Regions from separate parts of the Bradyrhizobium sp. USDA 376 genome, predicted to be linked through region 1. Evidence: predicted binding sites of a transcription regulator. Region 1 holds the regulator's gene; the other holds the start of a gene.
The links. The regulator HrcA, encoded in region 1, represses chaperone genes, less so after heat shock. The targets are predictions, from matches to a motif close to GTTAGCACTCNCNNNNNGNGAGTGCTAAC.

Region 1 (7,536 bases):
GCCCATGAAGCTGATCCACCCCCTCGCCGCGCTCGCCGTCCTCGTTGCCTCCGCGCTCCCGGCCCTGGCTGCCGACGCCGTCTTCCCGCCCGGCCTGCGCCTCGGCATGGCGCCTCTGGTCGGCCTCAGCACGGCAAAAACCTTTCCGGGCTTCGAGAGCGAGGACGGCAGCGTCAAGGTGCTGATCACCGAGCTGCCGCCGGCGGCCTATGGCGAGGTCGTGAGCGCCTTCAATTCCAATCCGGCCGGAGCCGGCGGGGTCAAGCAGGACAAGATCGAGACCCCCGCGGGGCTTGCCTATTTCACCACCGAGAGCGGCAAGGCCGGCGATACCCCGGTGAAGCGCTATTCGATGATCGTGCCCGGCGCCGGCTTCTCCGGCTATGTCGCGGTGCAGATCCCGGAGAACGCGACCAAGATCTACACCGACGAGGCGGTGCGCCAGATGTTTGCGAGCGCCACGACCCGCAAGCAGGTCTCGGCCGAAGAGCAGATCGCGCTGATGCCGTTCAAGATCACCGATCTCGCCGACTTCAAGGACATCCGCACGCTGGCGCCGGGCTCCAGCATCATCCTGGCCGACGGCAACGAGAGCGCAGGCTATGAGTCGAAGCCGTTCATGATCCTGGGCCTGATCGGCGCCACCCCGCAGCAGGCCGACGATCGCGCCCGCTTCGCCCAGGAGGCCGCGCTCCAGATCCCCGGCGTGCGCGAATCCCGCGTCACCATGTCGGAGCCGATCCGCATCAACGGCCAGCAGGGTTTTGAGACCCGGATCGACGGCGTCAGCGGCAAGGACAAGACGCCGGTGACCGTGGTGCAGTGGATCCGCTTCTCGAGCGGCGGCGCCTCGCTGCGCATCATCGCCAGCGCCCCGCGCGACCAGTGGCAAGCCGCCTTCACCCGCTTCCGCGCCGTGCGCGACGGGATCCAGCCGAAGGGGTAAGCGCATCCACGCACGAGATGCGCTCCCTCCCCCGCTTGCGGGGGAGGGTTGGGGAGAGGGTCTCTCCGCAAGCGAGAACCCCCAAGAGGAGAAAGCCCTCACCCGCCGCGCTCTGCGAGCGCAGCGACCTCTCCCGCAGGCGGGAGAGGTGCACCGAGCACGCCGCGAGAGCCCAACCCCTCGCCAATACCGGCTGCATTTTCGGGCTTCTGTTCGTATACGAACGGAACTAGGCTTCCCCGGTTGGATCATCCTGGAGGGGAGACGAACGATGCTGGATCGGCGACAGGTCTTGGCAATGCTTGGGACGACGGCGCTCGCGACGCTGGCGCCAACCACGCTGCTTGCGGCGGCATCGATCAAGCCGGACGATGCATCCGTGCTGCTCGTGATCGACGTGCAGAACTGCTTCCTGCCCGGCGGCAGTCTCGCGGTGAAGGAAGGCGAGCAGGTGGTGCCGGTCATCAACAAGATGGCGAAGGCGTTTGCGAACGTGGTGATGACGCAGGACTGGCACACGCCCGGCCACGTTTCGTTTGCGTCGGTCCACGCCGGCAAGAAGCCGTTCGAGACCATCGACCTGCCTTACGGCAAGCAGGTGCTGTGGCCGGATCATTGCGTGCAGGGCACCGATGGCGCGGCGCTGTCGAAGGACCTGTCGATCCCGCACGCCGAGCTCATCATCCGCAAGGGTTTTCACAAGGACGTCGACAGCTACTCAGCCTTCCTCGAAGCCGACGGCAAGACCTCGACCGGGCTCGCCGGCTATCTGAAGGGCCGCAAGATCAAGCGCGTCTTCGTCGCTGGCCTGGCGACAGATTTCTGCGTCGCCTGGACCGCGCTCGACGCACGCAAGGCAGGCTTCGAAGTCTATGTGGTGGAAGACGCCTGCCGCGGCATCGACACCCAGGGCTCGCTGGCAAAGGCCTGGGCCGACATGGCCAAGGCCGGCGTGAAGCGGATTCAGTCGAGCGATATCGCGGTGAGCGCGTAAGCAGCGCGCAACACTGCAAGACCCTCATCCTGAGGAGCGCGCTTCTTCGCGCGCGTCTCGAAGGATGAAGGCCGAGCTGCCAGAGCCGGGCCTGCATGGTTCGAGACGCCGCGCAAGGGCGCGGCTCCTCACCATGAGGGTCTGAGACTCAGTTTGCCGCGCCGCTCTGCTCGTTGTTGTTGTTCGCCGCGGGCGCGGCCTTCGCGCCGCCCTTGGCGACACCAACCAGGGCCGGACGCAGCACGCGGTCGCCGATGGTGTAGCCGGCCTGCATGATCTGCACCACGGTGCCCGACGGCACCGACGCATCAGGCACTTCGTACATCGCCTGGTGGAAGTTCGGGTCGAACTTCTGGCCCAGCGGATCGAGCTTCTTCACGCCGTGCTTTTCCAGCGCATTGAGCAGCGCGCGCTCGGTGAGCTCGACGCCCTCGATCAGCGAGATCAGGCCGGGATCGGCCGCGGCACGCGCTTCGGCCGGAACGGCATCGAGCGCACGCTGGAGATTGTCGGCGATGTCGAGCACGTCGCGGGCAAAGCCGGTGATGCCGTAGAGGCGGGCGTCAGCGACCTCCTTGGTGGTGCGCTTGCGCAGATTCTCCATCTCGGCCAGCGTCCGCAGCATGCGGTCGCGCGCCTCGGCGGCTTCCTTCTGCAACATTTCGACCGAGCCGGGCTCGGGATCGTCGGGCATGATGTAGGGTTTTGACACCACGGGCTCGCCGGTCGCTGCAGTCGTGTCTTCGGGTTGCCGGTCTTGATCGGTCATCGGCTCTAATCTCGAACTCGTTTCCAGGGATTGTTGGCCCGGATATCGTGCCTAAGCTCACGAAAATCAAGCGCCCGTGATCGGCGCAAATGCCGGTCAGCCCCCCAGCAGGCGGCTGACGATACGGGCGGCATAGTCCACGGTCGGGATCACGCGGGCATAATTCAGCCGTGTCGGCCCGATCACGCCGAGAACGCCGACGATGTGGCCGGCGGCATCCCGATAGGGCGAGATGATGGTGGAGGACCCCGACAGCGAGAACAGCTTGTTCTCGGAGCCGATGAAGATCCGCACGCCCTCGGCGGTTTCGGCGCGCCCCAAAAGGTCGATCACGCCGCGCTTGGTCTCGAGGTCGTCGAACAACAGGCGCACCCGCTCCAGATCCTCCAGCGCGTGCAGATCCTCCAGCAGGTTGGCGTGGCCGCGGACGATGAGCTGGCGGTCATCGTTTTCGCCGCCGGACCAGCTGGCGATGCCGGCGGAAATCACCTTCTGGGTCAGCTGATCGAGCTCCGCTCGGGCCTCCCCGAGCGCGGTTTCGAGCTCAAGCCGCGCCTCGGCCAGGGTCCGGCCGCGAATCCGGGCATTGAGGAAATTGCCGGCTTCGGTGATTGCGGACGATGGAACTCCCGGCGGCAGCGACAGCACGCGGTTTTCGACCTGGCCGTCCTCGCCGACCAGGATCACCAGCGCTTTTTCCGGTTCCAGGCGGACGAATTCGATGTGCTTGAGCCGCGCATTGGATTTCGGCGTCAAAACCACCGCCGCGGCGCGGGTCAGGCCGGACAGCCGCGTCAGCGCCTGGTCCAGCGCCGCCTCGACCGACTGGGCCTGGCCGACCGTGGCAAGCTGGCCCTGAATCGACTGCCGTTCGGCCTCGTTGAGATCGCCGACCTGCATCAGGGCGTCGACGAAGAAGCGCAGGCCGAGTTCCGTCGGCAGCCGGCCCGCCGAGGTGTGCGGGGCATAGATCAGGCCGAGCTGTTCCAGATCGGCCATGACGTTGCGGACCGAGGCCGGCGACAGCGGCATGGCGATCAGGCGGGAAATGTTGCGCGAGCCGACCGGCTCACCGGTCGCGAGATAGCTTTCGACAATTTGACGAAAGATGTCGCGGGAACGCTCGTTGAGCTGGGCGAGGCCTGCGCGCGGCGCGATCAGATGGATCGGATCGTGATGGGCCACAGACGGTAACTCCTCTCAGATACTGATAATTTGTCCATCCGGGACGGTTCTGACAAGCGTGGCGTTTGCGGGGTGGAAAACCGGGGGTGAAAAAGCCTTGCTGCTCACCCTCACCCCACCTACAAGCACCGCGAACAGCCTATTCCCGTGAGTTTTGGAGGATTTTCCATGCGGCCAAGCCGCCGTGCGCCCGACGAATTGCGCCCCGTGACGCTGGAGCGCGGCGTGGTCAAATATGCGGAAGGCTCGTGCCTGGTGAAGTTCGGCGACACCCACGTGCTGGTCACCGCCACGCTGGAAGACCGCCTGCCGCCATGGCTCAAGGGCCAGGGCCGCGGCTGGGTCACCGCCGAATACGGCATGCTGCCGCGCGCGACCTCCGAACGCACCCGCCGCGAGGCCTCCGCCGGCAAGCAGAGCGGCCGCACCGTCGAGATCCAGCGCCTGATCGGCCGCTCCTTGCGCACCATCGTCGATCTCGAAGCCCTCGGCGAGCGCCAGATCACGGTCGATTGCGACGTGCTCCAGGCCGACGGCGGCACCCGCACGGCCTCGATCACCGGCGCCTGGGTCGCGCTCGCCGATTGCATCAACTGGATGAAGGCGCGCAACATGATCAAGGCCAACGTGCTGCGCGACAACGTCGCCGCGATCTCCTGCGGCATTTACAACGGCACGCCGGTGCTCGATCTCGACTATGCCGAGGACTCAGAGGCCGAGACCGACGCCAATTTCGTCATGACCGGCGATGGTCGCATCATCGAGGTGCAGGGCACCGCGGAACGCGAGCCGTTCACGGAAACCGAGTTCCTGGCGCTGATGGCGCTGGCGCGCAAGGGCGTCGCGCGTCTCGTGGACTTGCAGAAACTGGCTGTGGCGTAGTCAATAGGCCCATGCACCGCCGAATCACCGGACAGCTCGTCATCGCCACCCACAATCCCGGCAAGCTCGCCGAGATGAAGGAACTGCTCGCGCCGTACGGGATCGAGGCGGTGTCGGCAGGTGCGCTCGGCCTGGACGAGCCCGAGGAAACCGGCAACGACTTCCGCAGCAATGCCGCGATCAAGGCGATCGCGGCGGCGAAGGCGACGAAGCTTCCGTCCTTCGCCGACGATTCCGGTATCGTCGTCGACGCGCTCGACGGCGCGCCGGGTATTTACAGCGCGCGCTGGGCCGGTCCAGCGAAGGATTTCAACGCGGCGATGGCCCAGATCGAGCGGCTGTTGCAGGAACGCGGTGCGGCCACACCTGCAAAGCGCACCGCGCATTTCGTCTCCGCGCTCTGCGTGGCCTGGCCCGACGATCATCTCGAAGAGGTCGAGGCGCGCGTCGACGGCACGCTGGTCTGGCCGCCGCGCGGCACCGCCGGCTTCGGCTACGACCCGATGTTCCTGCCCGATGGCCACAGCCGCACCTTCGGCGAGATGGAAAGCATCGAGAAGCATGGCCTGCCGCCGCTCGGCCTTGGCCTGTCGCACCGCGCCCGCGCCTTCGTGAAACTGGCGGAGATCTGCCTTGAGCCGCGCTAGAGCGTTTTCGAGCGAAGTGGATACCGGTTCGCGCAAGGAAAACGCGTCAAAACAAGAATCTGAAGCCTTTGGCGTCTACGTGCACTGGCCGTTCTGCCTGTCGAAGTGCCCCTATTGCGACTTCAACAGCCATGTCCGCCACGCCGCGATCGACGAGGCACGCTTTGCCTCCGCGTTCGCGCGCGAGATCGCAACGACCGCCGAGCGCGCACCCGGACGTGAAGTGACCTCGATCTTCCTCGGCGGCGGCACGCCGTCGCTGATGCAACCTTCAACCGTCGGCGCCGTGCTCGACGCCATCGGCAAGCACTGGACTGTCGCAGGCGACGTCGAGGTGACGTTGGAAGCGAACCCGACCAGCGTCGAGGCCACGCGCTTTGCCGGCTATCGCTCAGCCGGCGTCAACCGCGTCTCGCTCGGCGTGCAGGCGCTTGATGATGCGTCGCTGAAAGCGCTGGGACGGATGCACAGCGCGCGCGAAGCGCTCGATGCCGTCGCCATCGCGCGCCGCTCGTTCGACCGCTATTCGTTCGATCTGATCTACGCCCGCCCCGACCAGACGCCGGCGATGTGGGCCGATGAACTGCGGCACGCGATCGATGAAGCCGCCGAACATCTGTCGCTCTATCAATTGACGATCGAGGAAGGCACGCCGTTCTTCGGCCTGCACCAGGCCGGCAAATTGAAGACGCCGGACGAAGCGGTCGCGCGCGCGCTCTACGACGTCACGCAGGAGACCTGCGACAAGCTTGGGCTACCCGCCTACGAGATTTCCAACCACGCGCGACGCGGCGCCGAGTGCCGGCACAATCTGGTCTATTGGCGCGGCGACGAATATGCCGGCATCGGCCCCGGTGCGCATGGCCGCCTCGACATCGACGGCGTGCGTCATGCCACCGCCACCGAGAAGCGCCCCGAGGCCTGGCTGCTGCGCGTCGAGACCAACGGCCACGGCGTCGTCACCGACGATCTCCTCAACAGCGAGGAGCGCGCCGATGAATTCCTGCTGATGGGACTGCGTCTGGCCGAAGGCATCGACCCCGAGCGCTACACCGCCCTCTCCGGCCGCCCGCTCGACCCCGGCCGCATCGCGCTGCTGCGCGAAGAAGGCGCGATCACGGTCGATCCGACGGGACGTCTGCGCGTGACGAGCAGCGGATTCCCGGTGCTGGATGCGGTGGTCGCGGATCTGGCGGCCTGAGCTCTCTCCCCATCGTCGTCCTGGCGAAAGCCAGGACCCATTACCCCAGGGAGGAGTTTGGCGAAGACTCCCAATTATTCTTTGCCGGTACTCGCAACCGTAATCACTCGATAGATCACGCGGTATGGGTCCTGGCTTTCGCCAGGACGACGGCGGAGAAACAACTACGCCCCAAAACTCTTCGGCGAGCCCGCCACCGCAACGCCGCCGCCGGTCGTCACCTTCATCACCGCAAGGCCGCGCTCATTGGTACCGTCGGGGCGGAAGCGGAACAGGCCGTCGATGCCTGCGAAGCCGGAAGGATTGGTGAGCACATCGGAGGAGAAGCGCTGGCCGCCTTGCGTGCGCGCCAGCGCGGCGACGAGGGCGACCGCATCATAGGCGAGCGTCGCGGTGCGGATCGGCTCCGCGCCGTACTTGGTGCGATAGCGGCCCGAGAAGGCGCGGAAGCCGGCCGGATCCGGCGCGGCATAGAGGCCGCCCTGCAGTGCGGAGCTTGCATAGACGCGTGGATTGTCCCACAGGCCGGTGCCGAGCAGCTGGATGTTGCGCAAATTCGCACCCGCCGCGGTCATCGCATCCGCGACCGTCACCACCGCATCGCCGTCGTCTGCAATAAACAGCGCGTCCGCACTGCCGAGCTGCTGCGCCACGGTGCGGGCCGGCGTGGCGCGATCGGCGCCGTATTTCTCGAACGCGACGATGCGGCCGCCACGCCGCGGCACCGCCGCCTTCACCGCAGCCTCGACGACATTGCCATAGGCGTTGTCGGGCACCAGCACGGCGAACGAGCGCTTTCCGATGCTGGCCGAATATTCGACGATGCGGTTGACGTCGGACTCCGGCAGGAACGAGAGCAGGTAGACGCCACGGCCGGCGATGCTGGAGTCGGTCGAGAACGCGATCACCGGG
Region 2 (7,536 bases), 1.8 Mb from region 1:
CGCGGGAAGGTCAATTGGTTTCATCTTCCGCAACGAGGTGACCCAAAGCGGGAGTTATTCATCAGGTGCAGAATCGGCGTAGCGTGCTGGCATGCTCGAGCGGATTGCTTGTCCGAGCGCTACCCAAAGACGGCGACGCACCGAAGTCATCGCTTCCGCAAGTCAGTGCCGGCGGTGAGCCCCGGGGGCGGAGGGGCACGTCCTGAGTCTTTAGAATATTGCCCAAGTTAGGACAGGCAATACTCTCAAACGGCTGGAACGATTGATCTTGGGACTTCTTGGTCCTCCGCAATCGGAGATCTTATCTTCGAGAACCAAGCCCACTGACCGGTCGACATTTTGCCCCAATGCCCGGCGGAAGGCTTAGCGGCCTCAGATGCCCCCGCACTGAGGCCGTTGCCTTGGCCGAGGCGAAGGTGTTCACGTGGTGCGCAAAACGACTTGACGAACTGCTTCAGGAACATCGCGAGCAGCCTGTGCCTTGACTAGCGGATCCGGTCGAACTTGGCGTCGCCTCGAAGGTGTCAGCGCTACAAGTGCCCTCTAACTGACAACCTCTGGGCTGGCTTTTGCGCCCGAAGTTCTCGCAACCGCTCCTGATCTTCGGGACCTAGGTGCACTTTGTGGCTTTGCTCGTTGGTCATTCGTTGCATCCACGGTTAAGAGGGGTATGACGATCCGGTACAGGCCGCTTTGGGATGGGAAGCAGGAGAAGTGTACTACGTTGACGCGAAAGCGGAGAACTGTGGGCGACTTGCCTTTGGTCTACCTGGTTCAGCGCGACGATGAAGCGGATGCAAGTGGTCCCGTCACTCGTGGATCATTTCCGCCGGGGAGATGATCTCGAAGTAACACCTTATCGGCGGACTGGGGCAACCTCGTTGACGAACGAGATTATCGCGACTTGCTGCACCGATGCTACGTTCCGGACGACATCCCAAGTTAGCGGCTGAGAGCGCCAAGAAAACTCTCGCGCTACGCCGCAATGCTATTGCGGCGTAGTACCGCCATCATGGTTCGCCAACGCTCGCATCGCTCCCCAAGTGGCATCCCCAGCGCTGTCTGCAATGCTTCGGCGACGGCGTCGGGGTCATACGGGTTGGCGATCTCGGCAGCGTCGAGTTCATAGGCCGCGCCGGCGAAGGGTGAGAGAATGAGCACGCCGGGGTCATCGGGGTCCTGTGCAGCGACATACTCCTTGGCAACCAGGTTCATTCCGTCGCGCAACGGAGTGACGAGAGCGACGCGACTGAGCCGAAAGAAGCCAGCGAGCGAGCGCTGCGAAAAGCTCCTGTTCAAATACTGGATCGGTGCCCAATCGAGTTCCGCGAAGCGACCGGCCACGTCGCCTGCCAGCGCACCGAGCCTCTGCCGCAGCGCACGGTATTCAGGAACGTCGCTGCGCGTTGCAGTGGCGATCTGCAGGAAGCGGACGTGGTTGCGGTACGCGGGATAGCCGTCGAGAAAGGCGGCGAACGCTTTGAACCGGTGCTCGAGTCCCTTACTGTAATCGAGCCGGTCAACCCCAATGATGAGCTTGCGTCCCCGGAGACTCTCCTGCAGCCGGCGTGCCGTTCGGGATTTCACAGCGCGACCGGCCATGTCGGCGATGGCTTCAGTATCGATACCAATCGGGAAGGCGCCGGCGCGTAGATCCCGATCGAAGGCGTGAACGGGGCCATCGGACGAAACCTTGCCGCCTGCGCGGCGAAGGATGGCGTCATGGAAGGCGGTCAAATCCTCCACCGTCTGGAAGCCGACGAGATCGTAAGCGCACAGTGATTTCAGCAGGTCGCTGTAGTGAGGAAGGGTCGCCAGCACCCCCAACGACGGAAACGGCGTATGCAAGAAGAACCCGATCCGTTGTGTGGCCCCGGCGCGGCGAAGTTCCTCGGCCATCGGGATCAGATGGTAGTCATGCACCCAGACGAGGTCACTCGGCCTGAGCAGCGGCGCGAGGGCATCGGCGAGCAGGGCGTTCACCCGTCGATAGGCGGCCAAGTCCCGGCGGGTAAAGTTCATGAGGTCAAGGCGATAGTGGAATAAGGGCCACAGTGCCGCGTTGGAGAAGCCGCTGTAGTAGCCGTCATGGTCCGCGCGGGTAAGATCGACGGTAGCGATGTCACTCCCTCGGTCTCAAAAACGTTCGGCTCTGGTGTTGTTCCTCCAAGCTTGCCACTCCACCCGAACCATAAGCCTCCAGCCCGATGCAGAGCGTCGACGAGGCCGGTCACAAGCCCGCCGCTGCGCTGCGCAGCTTCCCCCGGCAAGGCGACACGGTTGGAGACGATGACCAAGCGGCTCAAGCGGGTTCCCTCCGCACTGTCAGGGTTGCGTCAAGCCCAGCCGCCAAAAGATCTCGGCGAACACGGCACCGCAAATGATCGAGCGGTGACATCCGCCGGAGCCCACATTCGCCTCGGTTCTCACGCGAAAATCCACAAGTCCTTCTACCGGAACCGATGGTCCCGTCATCAGGCAATCTGGGCGCTTGAGGTCGGGCGCGACGCATGGACATTGAGCTGCAAGATCAGGGTGTTACTTGTAAAATACATAAATCCTCTCGCAGTAGATACTCTAGCGACGAGCTGGATTGTTGGGCGCTGTCTAAAGCTGATCTTCGCCAGGATTGCGTCGGCAGACGCCCCGGGTGTGCCTTTCGATCTCAGCCAGTGCGGCGTCGAGCGAGGCGTGCGGCCCTTGCTGTATGCCGGCCATAGTTTCCGAGGCGTGGCCCCCCGGATAGATCATGAATTGACGGGGAGCGCTTTCCGTGATGCGCCCCATCGAGCGGCCGAGCAGGTCCGTCAGCTGCCAAACCGTGCCTCCCTCTGCGGGTGTAACGATCACATCCATGGTGAACCTTGAGTCTGTACGCCGCGCGAACAAACCGTTGCAATAACCGATGGGCGAACTACCGAGTTCCGCGGCCGCGGCATTCTCGGTACTGGAAGGATTGGCGCTTCGGATCGCCCCGCGATCGAGCGAATGGCGCTTAATGCCGACATGTGCGACTATATAGAATGGTCAAAAAGAAAGGTCGAAGGCCAACGTCGGGAGAAGAAATGGCAACCGCTCTCGACCGTTGGGACGAGGAAGGCGGAGCGCAGGAGTTGGCGTGGCCTTTACCCTATGAGGCCAGCGATTTGCGCGATGTGGAGCGCAGAGTCCTGGAATGTCTGGGTGCCGCCCTTGTCAGCGAATGGAATGATCTGCCTACTGACGTCCAGCGCAGGCTCTTCGAGCACGCGGCCTCGGGCAAATCGCACGACGCCACCGTGTTGAAGACGCGGATCGCCCGTTTCCTGCACGATCATAAAGGCGCTTCGGGTGGGCGCTAACACGACTTTGGCAGATTTGTTCACGCCTTGCTCTTCGCTGACCTGTGTTCTGCAGTATCCGTATCGCGGATCTGATGGCTGAAGAATGAGAGCGACGATGGCGGGACGCGCGGCTGGCAGGTTGGGCTGAGGTGGTGGCCGTCGATTCATTTTTGCGCCCCGTCTTGGCAATGCGGAAGTGCTGCAAGAAGGCGTAAGCAATCATCGTCATAAGAGCGTGACGATGAAGACCGTGCCAGAACCGTCCCATCGCGCCATGACGGTTGTAGCCAACCGCCGCAAGTCTATCTCGGCTGGTAGATTTGCGAGATAGCATTTCTTCTCTCCGAGTCGCGATGCTTGCCGATCGCCAACTCGCATTTTTTCACTTGGCATCAGCAAGCATTTCGTCCGCCGGCATCTATACAAATCCGCGATGTGTATTGCCTTGTGTTTGGTGACTTCGCAGCCATCTCATGATAAAGAGATAGCTAATCTCGGCACAGAAAGCACTGTAAACGGATTGCTTCACTATCGCGCCGATGCAAAGCCGTTTCTGAAGGATAGCCGATCATGACCATGCGCTCCCGACGCGAAACGGTCACCTTCAAGCATCCCTTCCGGATCAAGGGCATCGACCGCCTCCTGCCTCCGGGTGCCTACGAGGTCATCACCGATGAGGAGATGATCGAAGGATTGTCGTTCGAGGCGTTTCGCCGGGTTGCCACTATGATCACGGTGCCGGCGGCGCCGCCGCGCACTTCAACGGTGGAGAGGATTTCCATCAACCCGGTCGATTTGGCTGACGCTCAGCGCATTGATGCCGAAGCGCCTCGCGAGTGACGAGCCACTCGATCTCGACAAGCACCGCTGAATGGCTGCACAAGAAGCGACCGACGTCCGGCGTATTCTGGCGCACGTCGAGAACAACGCAATGCCCCTGCGCGATGGGAAGCTTTCTTAAATTTGATGACGCGGCGTCCAACGACTTTCGCACCACACAGCTGGCCTTCACCGGATCCTTAGCCGCCGCGGTCTTGGCAGCTATTTCGTGATGCTCTGAGCGAATATCGTTTCGGGACGGTCTTGTACGTCCCCTTGCGGCGGCTTATGTGCTGATTAGCACTCGCTGGCCACGACTGCCATTTCGTCCAAAGCAACAACAAGAAAACAGGAGGGCAGCATGAAATTCCGTCCGCTTCACGACCGCGTTGCGGTCAAGCGTATCGAAGCCGAAGAGAAGACCACTGGCGGCATCATCATTCCGGACAGCGCCAACGAAAAACCTTCGCAGGGCGAGATCACGGCGGTTGGCCCAGGCGGCCGCGACGAATCCGGCAAGCTGCCCATCGATCTCAAGGTTGGCGACCGCGTCCTGTTCGGCAAGTGGTCAGGTACGGAGATCGAGCTCGATGATCAGGAAGTACTGATCATGAAGGAAAGCGACATTATGGGCGTTCTCACCGAGCTGCCCGCCGCCAAGAAGAAGGTCGCCTAAGCGCCAGTCTGTTTTCCTTATCCCAAGCAGCCAGCGTCTCGAAGGAGAAGGATAAGGCCCGCAAGTTGAACTCACGTCCCTAAAGAGCTCGCCGAGTCGCGCGGTCTTTCGGATTTGACAGTTGAAAACGGAGATCATGATGTCGGCCAAAGAAGTTAAGTTCGGCGTCGACGCCCGCGACAGGATGTTGCGCGGTGTTGAAATTCTCAACAATGCGGTTAAGGTCACGCTCGGGCCCAAGGGCCGGAACGTCGTGCTCGACAAGTCGTTCGGCGCCCCCCGCATCACCAAAGACGGCGTCACTGTCGCCAAGGAGATCGAGCTTGAGGACAAGTTCGAGAACATGGGCGCGCAGATGGTGCGAGAAGTTGCCTCCAAATCGGCAGATGCAGCTGGCGATGGCACCACCACCGCGACCGTGCTCGCGGCTGCGATCGTCCGTGAAGGCGCGAAGGCGGTTGCCGCCGGTATGAACCCGATGGACCTGAAGCGCGGTATCGACCTCGCGGTGGAAGCCGTGGTCGCCGATCTCGTGAAGAACTCCAAGAAGGTCACCTCGAACGAGGAGATCGCCCAGGTCGGCACCATCTCGGCCAACGGCGACGCGGAGATCGGCAAGTTCCTCTCCGACGCCATGAAGAAGGTCGGCAACGAGGGCGTCATCACGGTTGAAGAAGCCAAGTCGCTCGAGACCGAACTCGAGGTCGTCGAAGGGATGCAATTCGACCGCGGCTACATCTCGCCGTACTTCGTCACCAACGCCGAAAAAATGCGCGCCGAAATGGAAGACGCCTACGTCCTCATCCACGAAAAGAAGCTATCTCAGTTGAATGAACTGCTTCCGCTGCTGGAAGCCGTCGTCCAGAGTGGCAAGCCGCTTGTGATTATCGCGGAAGACGTCGAGGGCGAAGCGCTCGCGACCCTGGTCGTGAACCGCCTCCGCGGCGGTCTGAAGGTCGCGGCCGTGAAGGCTCCGGGCTTCGGCGATCGCCGCAAGGCCATGCTGCAGGACATCGCGATCCTGACCGGCGGCCAGGCGATCTCGGAAGATCTGGGCATCAAGCTCGAGAACGTCACGCTCAACATGCTCGGTCGCGCCAAGAAGGTGATGATCGACAAGGAGAACACCACCATCGTCAGCGGCGCCGGCAAGAAGGCCGACATAGAGGCGCGGGTGGCGCAGATCAAGGCGCAGATCGAGGAGACCTCCTCGGACTATGACCGTGAAAAGCTGCAGGAGCGTCTTGCCAAACTCGCGGGCGGCGTCGCGGTGATCCGCGTCGGCGGCGCGACCGAGGTCGAGGTGAAGGAGCGCAAGGATCGCGTTGATGACGCGATGCATGCGACCCGCGCGGCCGTCGAGGAAGGCATCCTGCCGGGCGGCGGCGTCGCCCTGCTGCGTGCTTCCGAGCATCTCAAGGGGCTGCGCACCAAGAACGATGACCAGAAGACCGGCGTCGAGATCGTGCGCAAGGCGCTGTCTGCGCCGGCCCGCCAGATCGCGATCAACGCTGGCGAGGACGGCTCCGTCATCGTCGGCAAGATACTGGAGAAGGATCAGTATGGCTACGGCTTTGACTCCCAGTCCGGCGAGTACGGCAACCTGGTCACCAAGGGCATCATCGACCCGACCAAGGTCGTTCGTGTGGCGATTCAGAACGCGGCTTCTGTTGCGGCGCTCCTGATCACTACCGAAGCCATGGTGGCCGAATTGCCAAAGAAGAACGCCGGCGGTGGCGGCATGCCTCAAGGTGGCGGCATGGGTGGTATGGATTTTTAAGTCCTACTCGTTCAGAGCTCAACAATAGCGAAGGCCCGGCAGAGATGCTTGGGCCTTTTTTGCAGGAACCAGCAAAAAGCGGCCGCCGAGAAGCGTGATGAATTCTCGCCGTTTCACGGATTTCCGTGAGGACGCCTTGTGCAATATCTCAAAATCAGCACTTTGCATTGCAGCCGGGTGGCGGGTGAGAATTGTTACCAAACCAGTCAGGACGCACCCCACCGTTACTGGATTTTGGGAAGTGCATAGCTCCGCCCTGGTTGGTCGCCCCCGTGATTAGACCGAAGACCGCGATCATCTGGGACGCGGGGATCATGAGTAGCAGGCCGGCTACGATCGAGACACCCGGTGCAATAGCGACCACAGCGAGCAGCAGCATAATAGGGCCGAAGGAGTGTTGTGTAGGCGACCCATCAGCCAGCCCAGGGTAAAGCGATCTTGCCGGTGCCTCGTCGTGCAGCCGCTGCAGCAGGACCGAGGCAGGCACAAACACCCCTTCATCGGCGGGCATTGTCGGCTTCAGCTGGTCGGGGCTCGTTGGGACCCGGTACGCCGGGGACAGGATATTTTGGGAGGCGCCCGGTCGACACAGCCGACCCTGCGAGGGTCAGAGCCGACCCAGAAGTAGCAATACGACGAGGATGACCAGGATGGTACCGATGACCCCCATCCCACCGTGGCCATAGCCGTAGCCGTAGCCGCCGAAGCGGCCGCTGAAGCCACCAAGCAGGAAGATGATGAGGAGGATGATGAGGATAAGTCCGATCGACATTGTCCGACTCCTTTGGTGGGACCTTGTGGATATTGGGTCTCACGGTAGTCCGAGTTGAGTGCGCGATCTTCAAGCTTCCGGCGACGACTGTCGGCGGCATCACTGGGCAAGTGCTGTGCTACTTCTTCTCGATTGAAATGCCACCCGGCGCGGCGGACGCGGAGCA

Region 2: a site for HrcA is predicted at 4,439-4,467, ahead of ACVJ19_RS04505 (co-chaperone GroES). Genes of this name have one in related genera too.

What each region holds. Positions count from the first base shown of each region.
Region 1 covers NZ_JBSSGN010000001.1:2,826,796-2,834,331, reverse strand. Annotated here, with positions in the region: gene ACVJ19_RS13350 (hypothetical protein) at 5-946, shown strand; gene pncA (bifunctional nicotinamidase/pyrazinamidase) at 1,218-1,940, shown strand; gene grpE (nucleotide exchange factor GrpE) at 2,089-2,709, opposite strand; gene hrcA (heat-inducible transcriptional repressor HrcA) at 2,806-3,894, opposite strand; gene rph (ribonuclease PH) at 4,063-4,776, shown strand; gene rdgB (RdgB/HAM1 family non-canonical purine NTP pyrophosphatase) at 4,788-5,423, shown strand; gene hemW (radical SAM family heme chaperone HemW) at 5,440-6,624, shown strand; gene ACVJ19_RS13315 (penicillin-binding protein activator) at 6,789-7,536, opposite strand, start outside.
Region 2 covers NZ_JBSSGN010000001.1:985,029-992,564, reverse strand. Annotated here, with positions in the region: gene ACVJ19_RS04530 (alpha,alpha-trehalose-phosphate synthase (UDP-forming)) at 976-2,121, opposite strand; gene ACVJ19_RS04525 (hypothetical protein) at 2,608-2,856, opposite strand; gene ACVJ19_RS04520 (hypothetical protein) at 3,066-3,341, shown strand; partial or broken gene ACVJ19_RS04515 (IS701 family transposase) at 3,370-3,707, opposite strand; gene ACVJ19_RS04510 (hypothetical protein) at 3,894-4,163, shown strand; gene ACVJ19_RS04505 (co-chaperone GroES) at 4,504-4,818, shown strand; gene groL (chaperonin GroEL) at 4,958-6,598, shown strand; gene ACVJ19_RS04495 (DUF3309 family protein) at 7,206-7,370, opposite strand.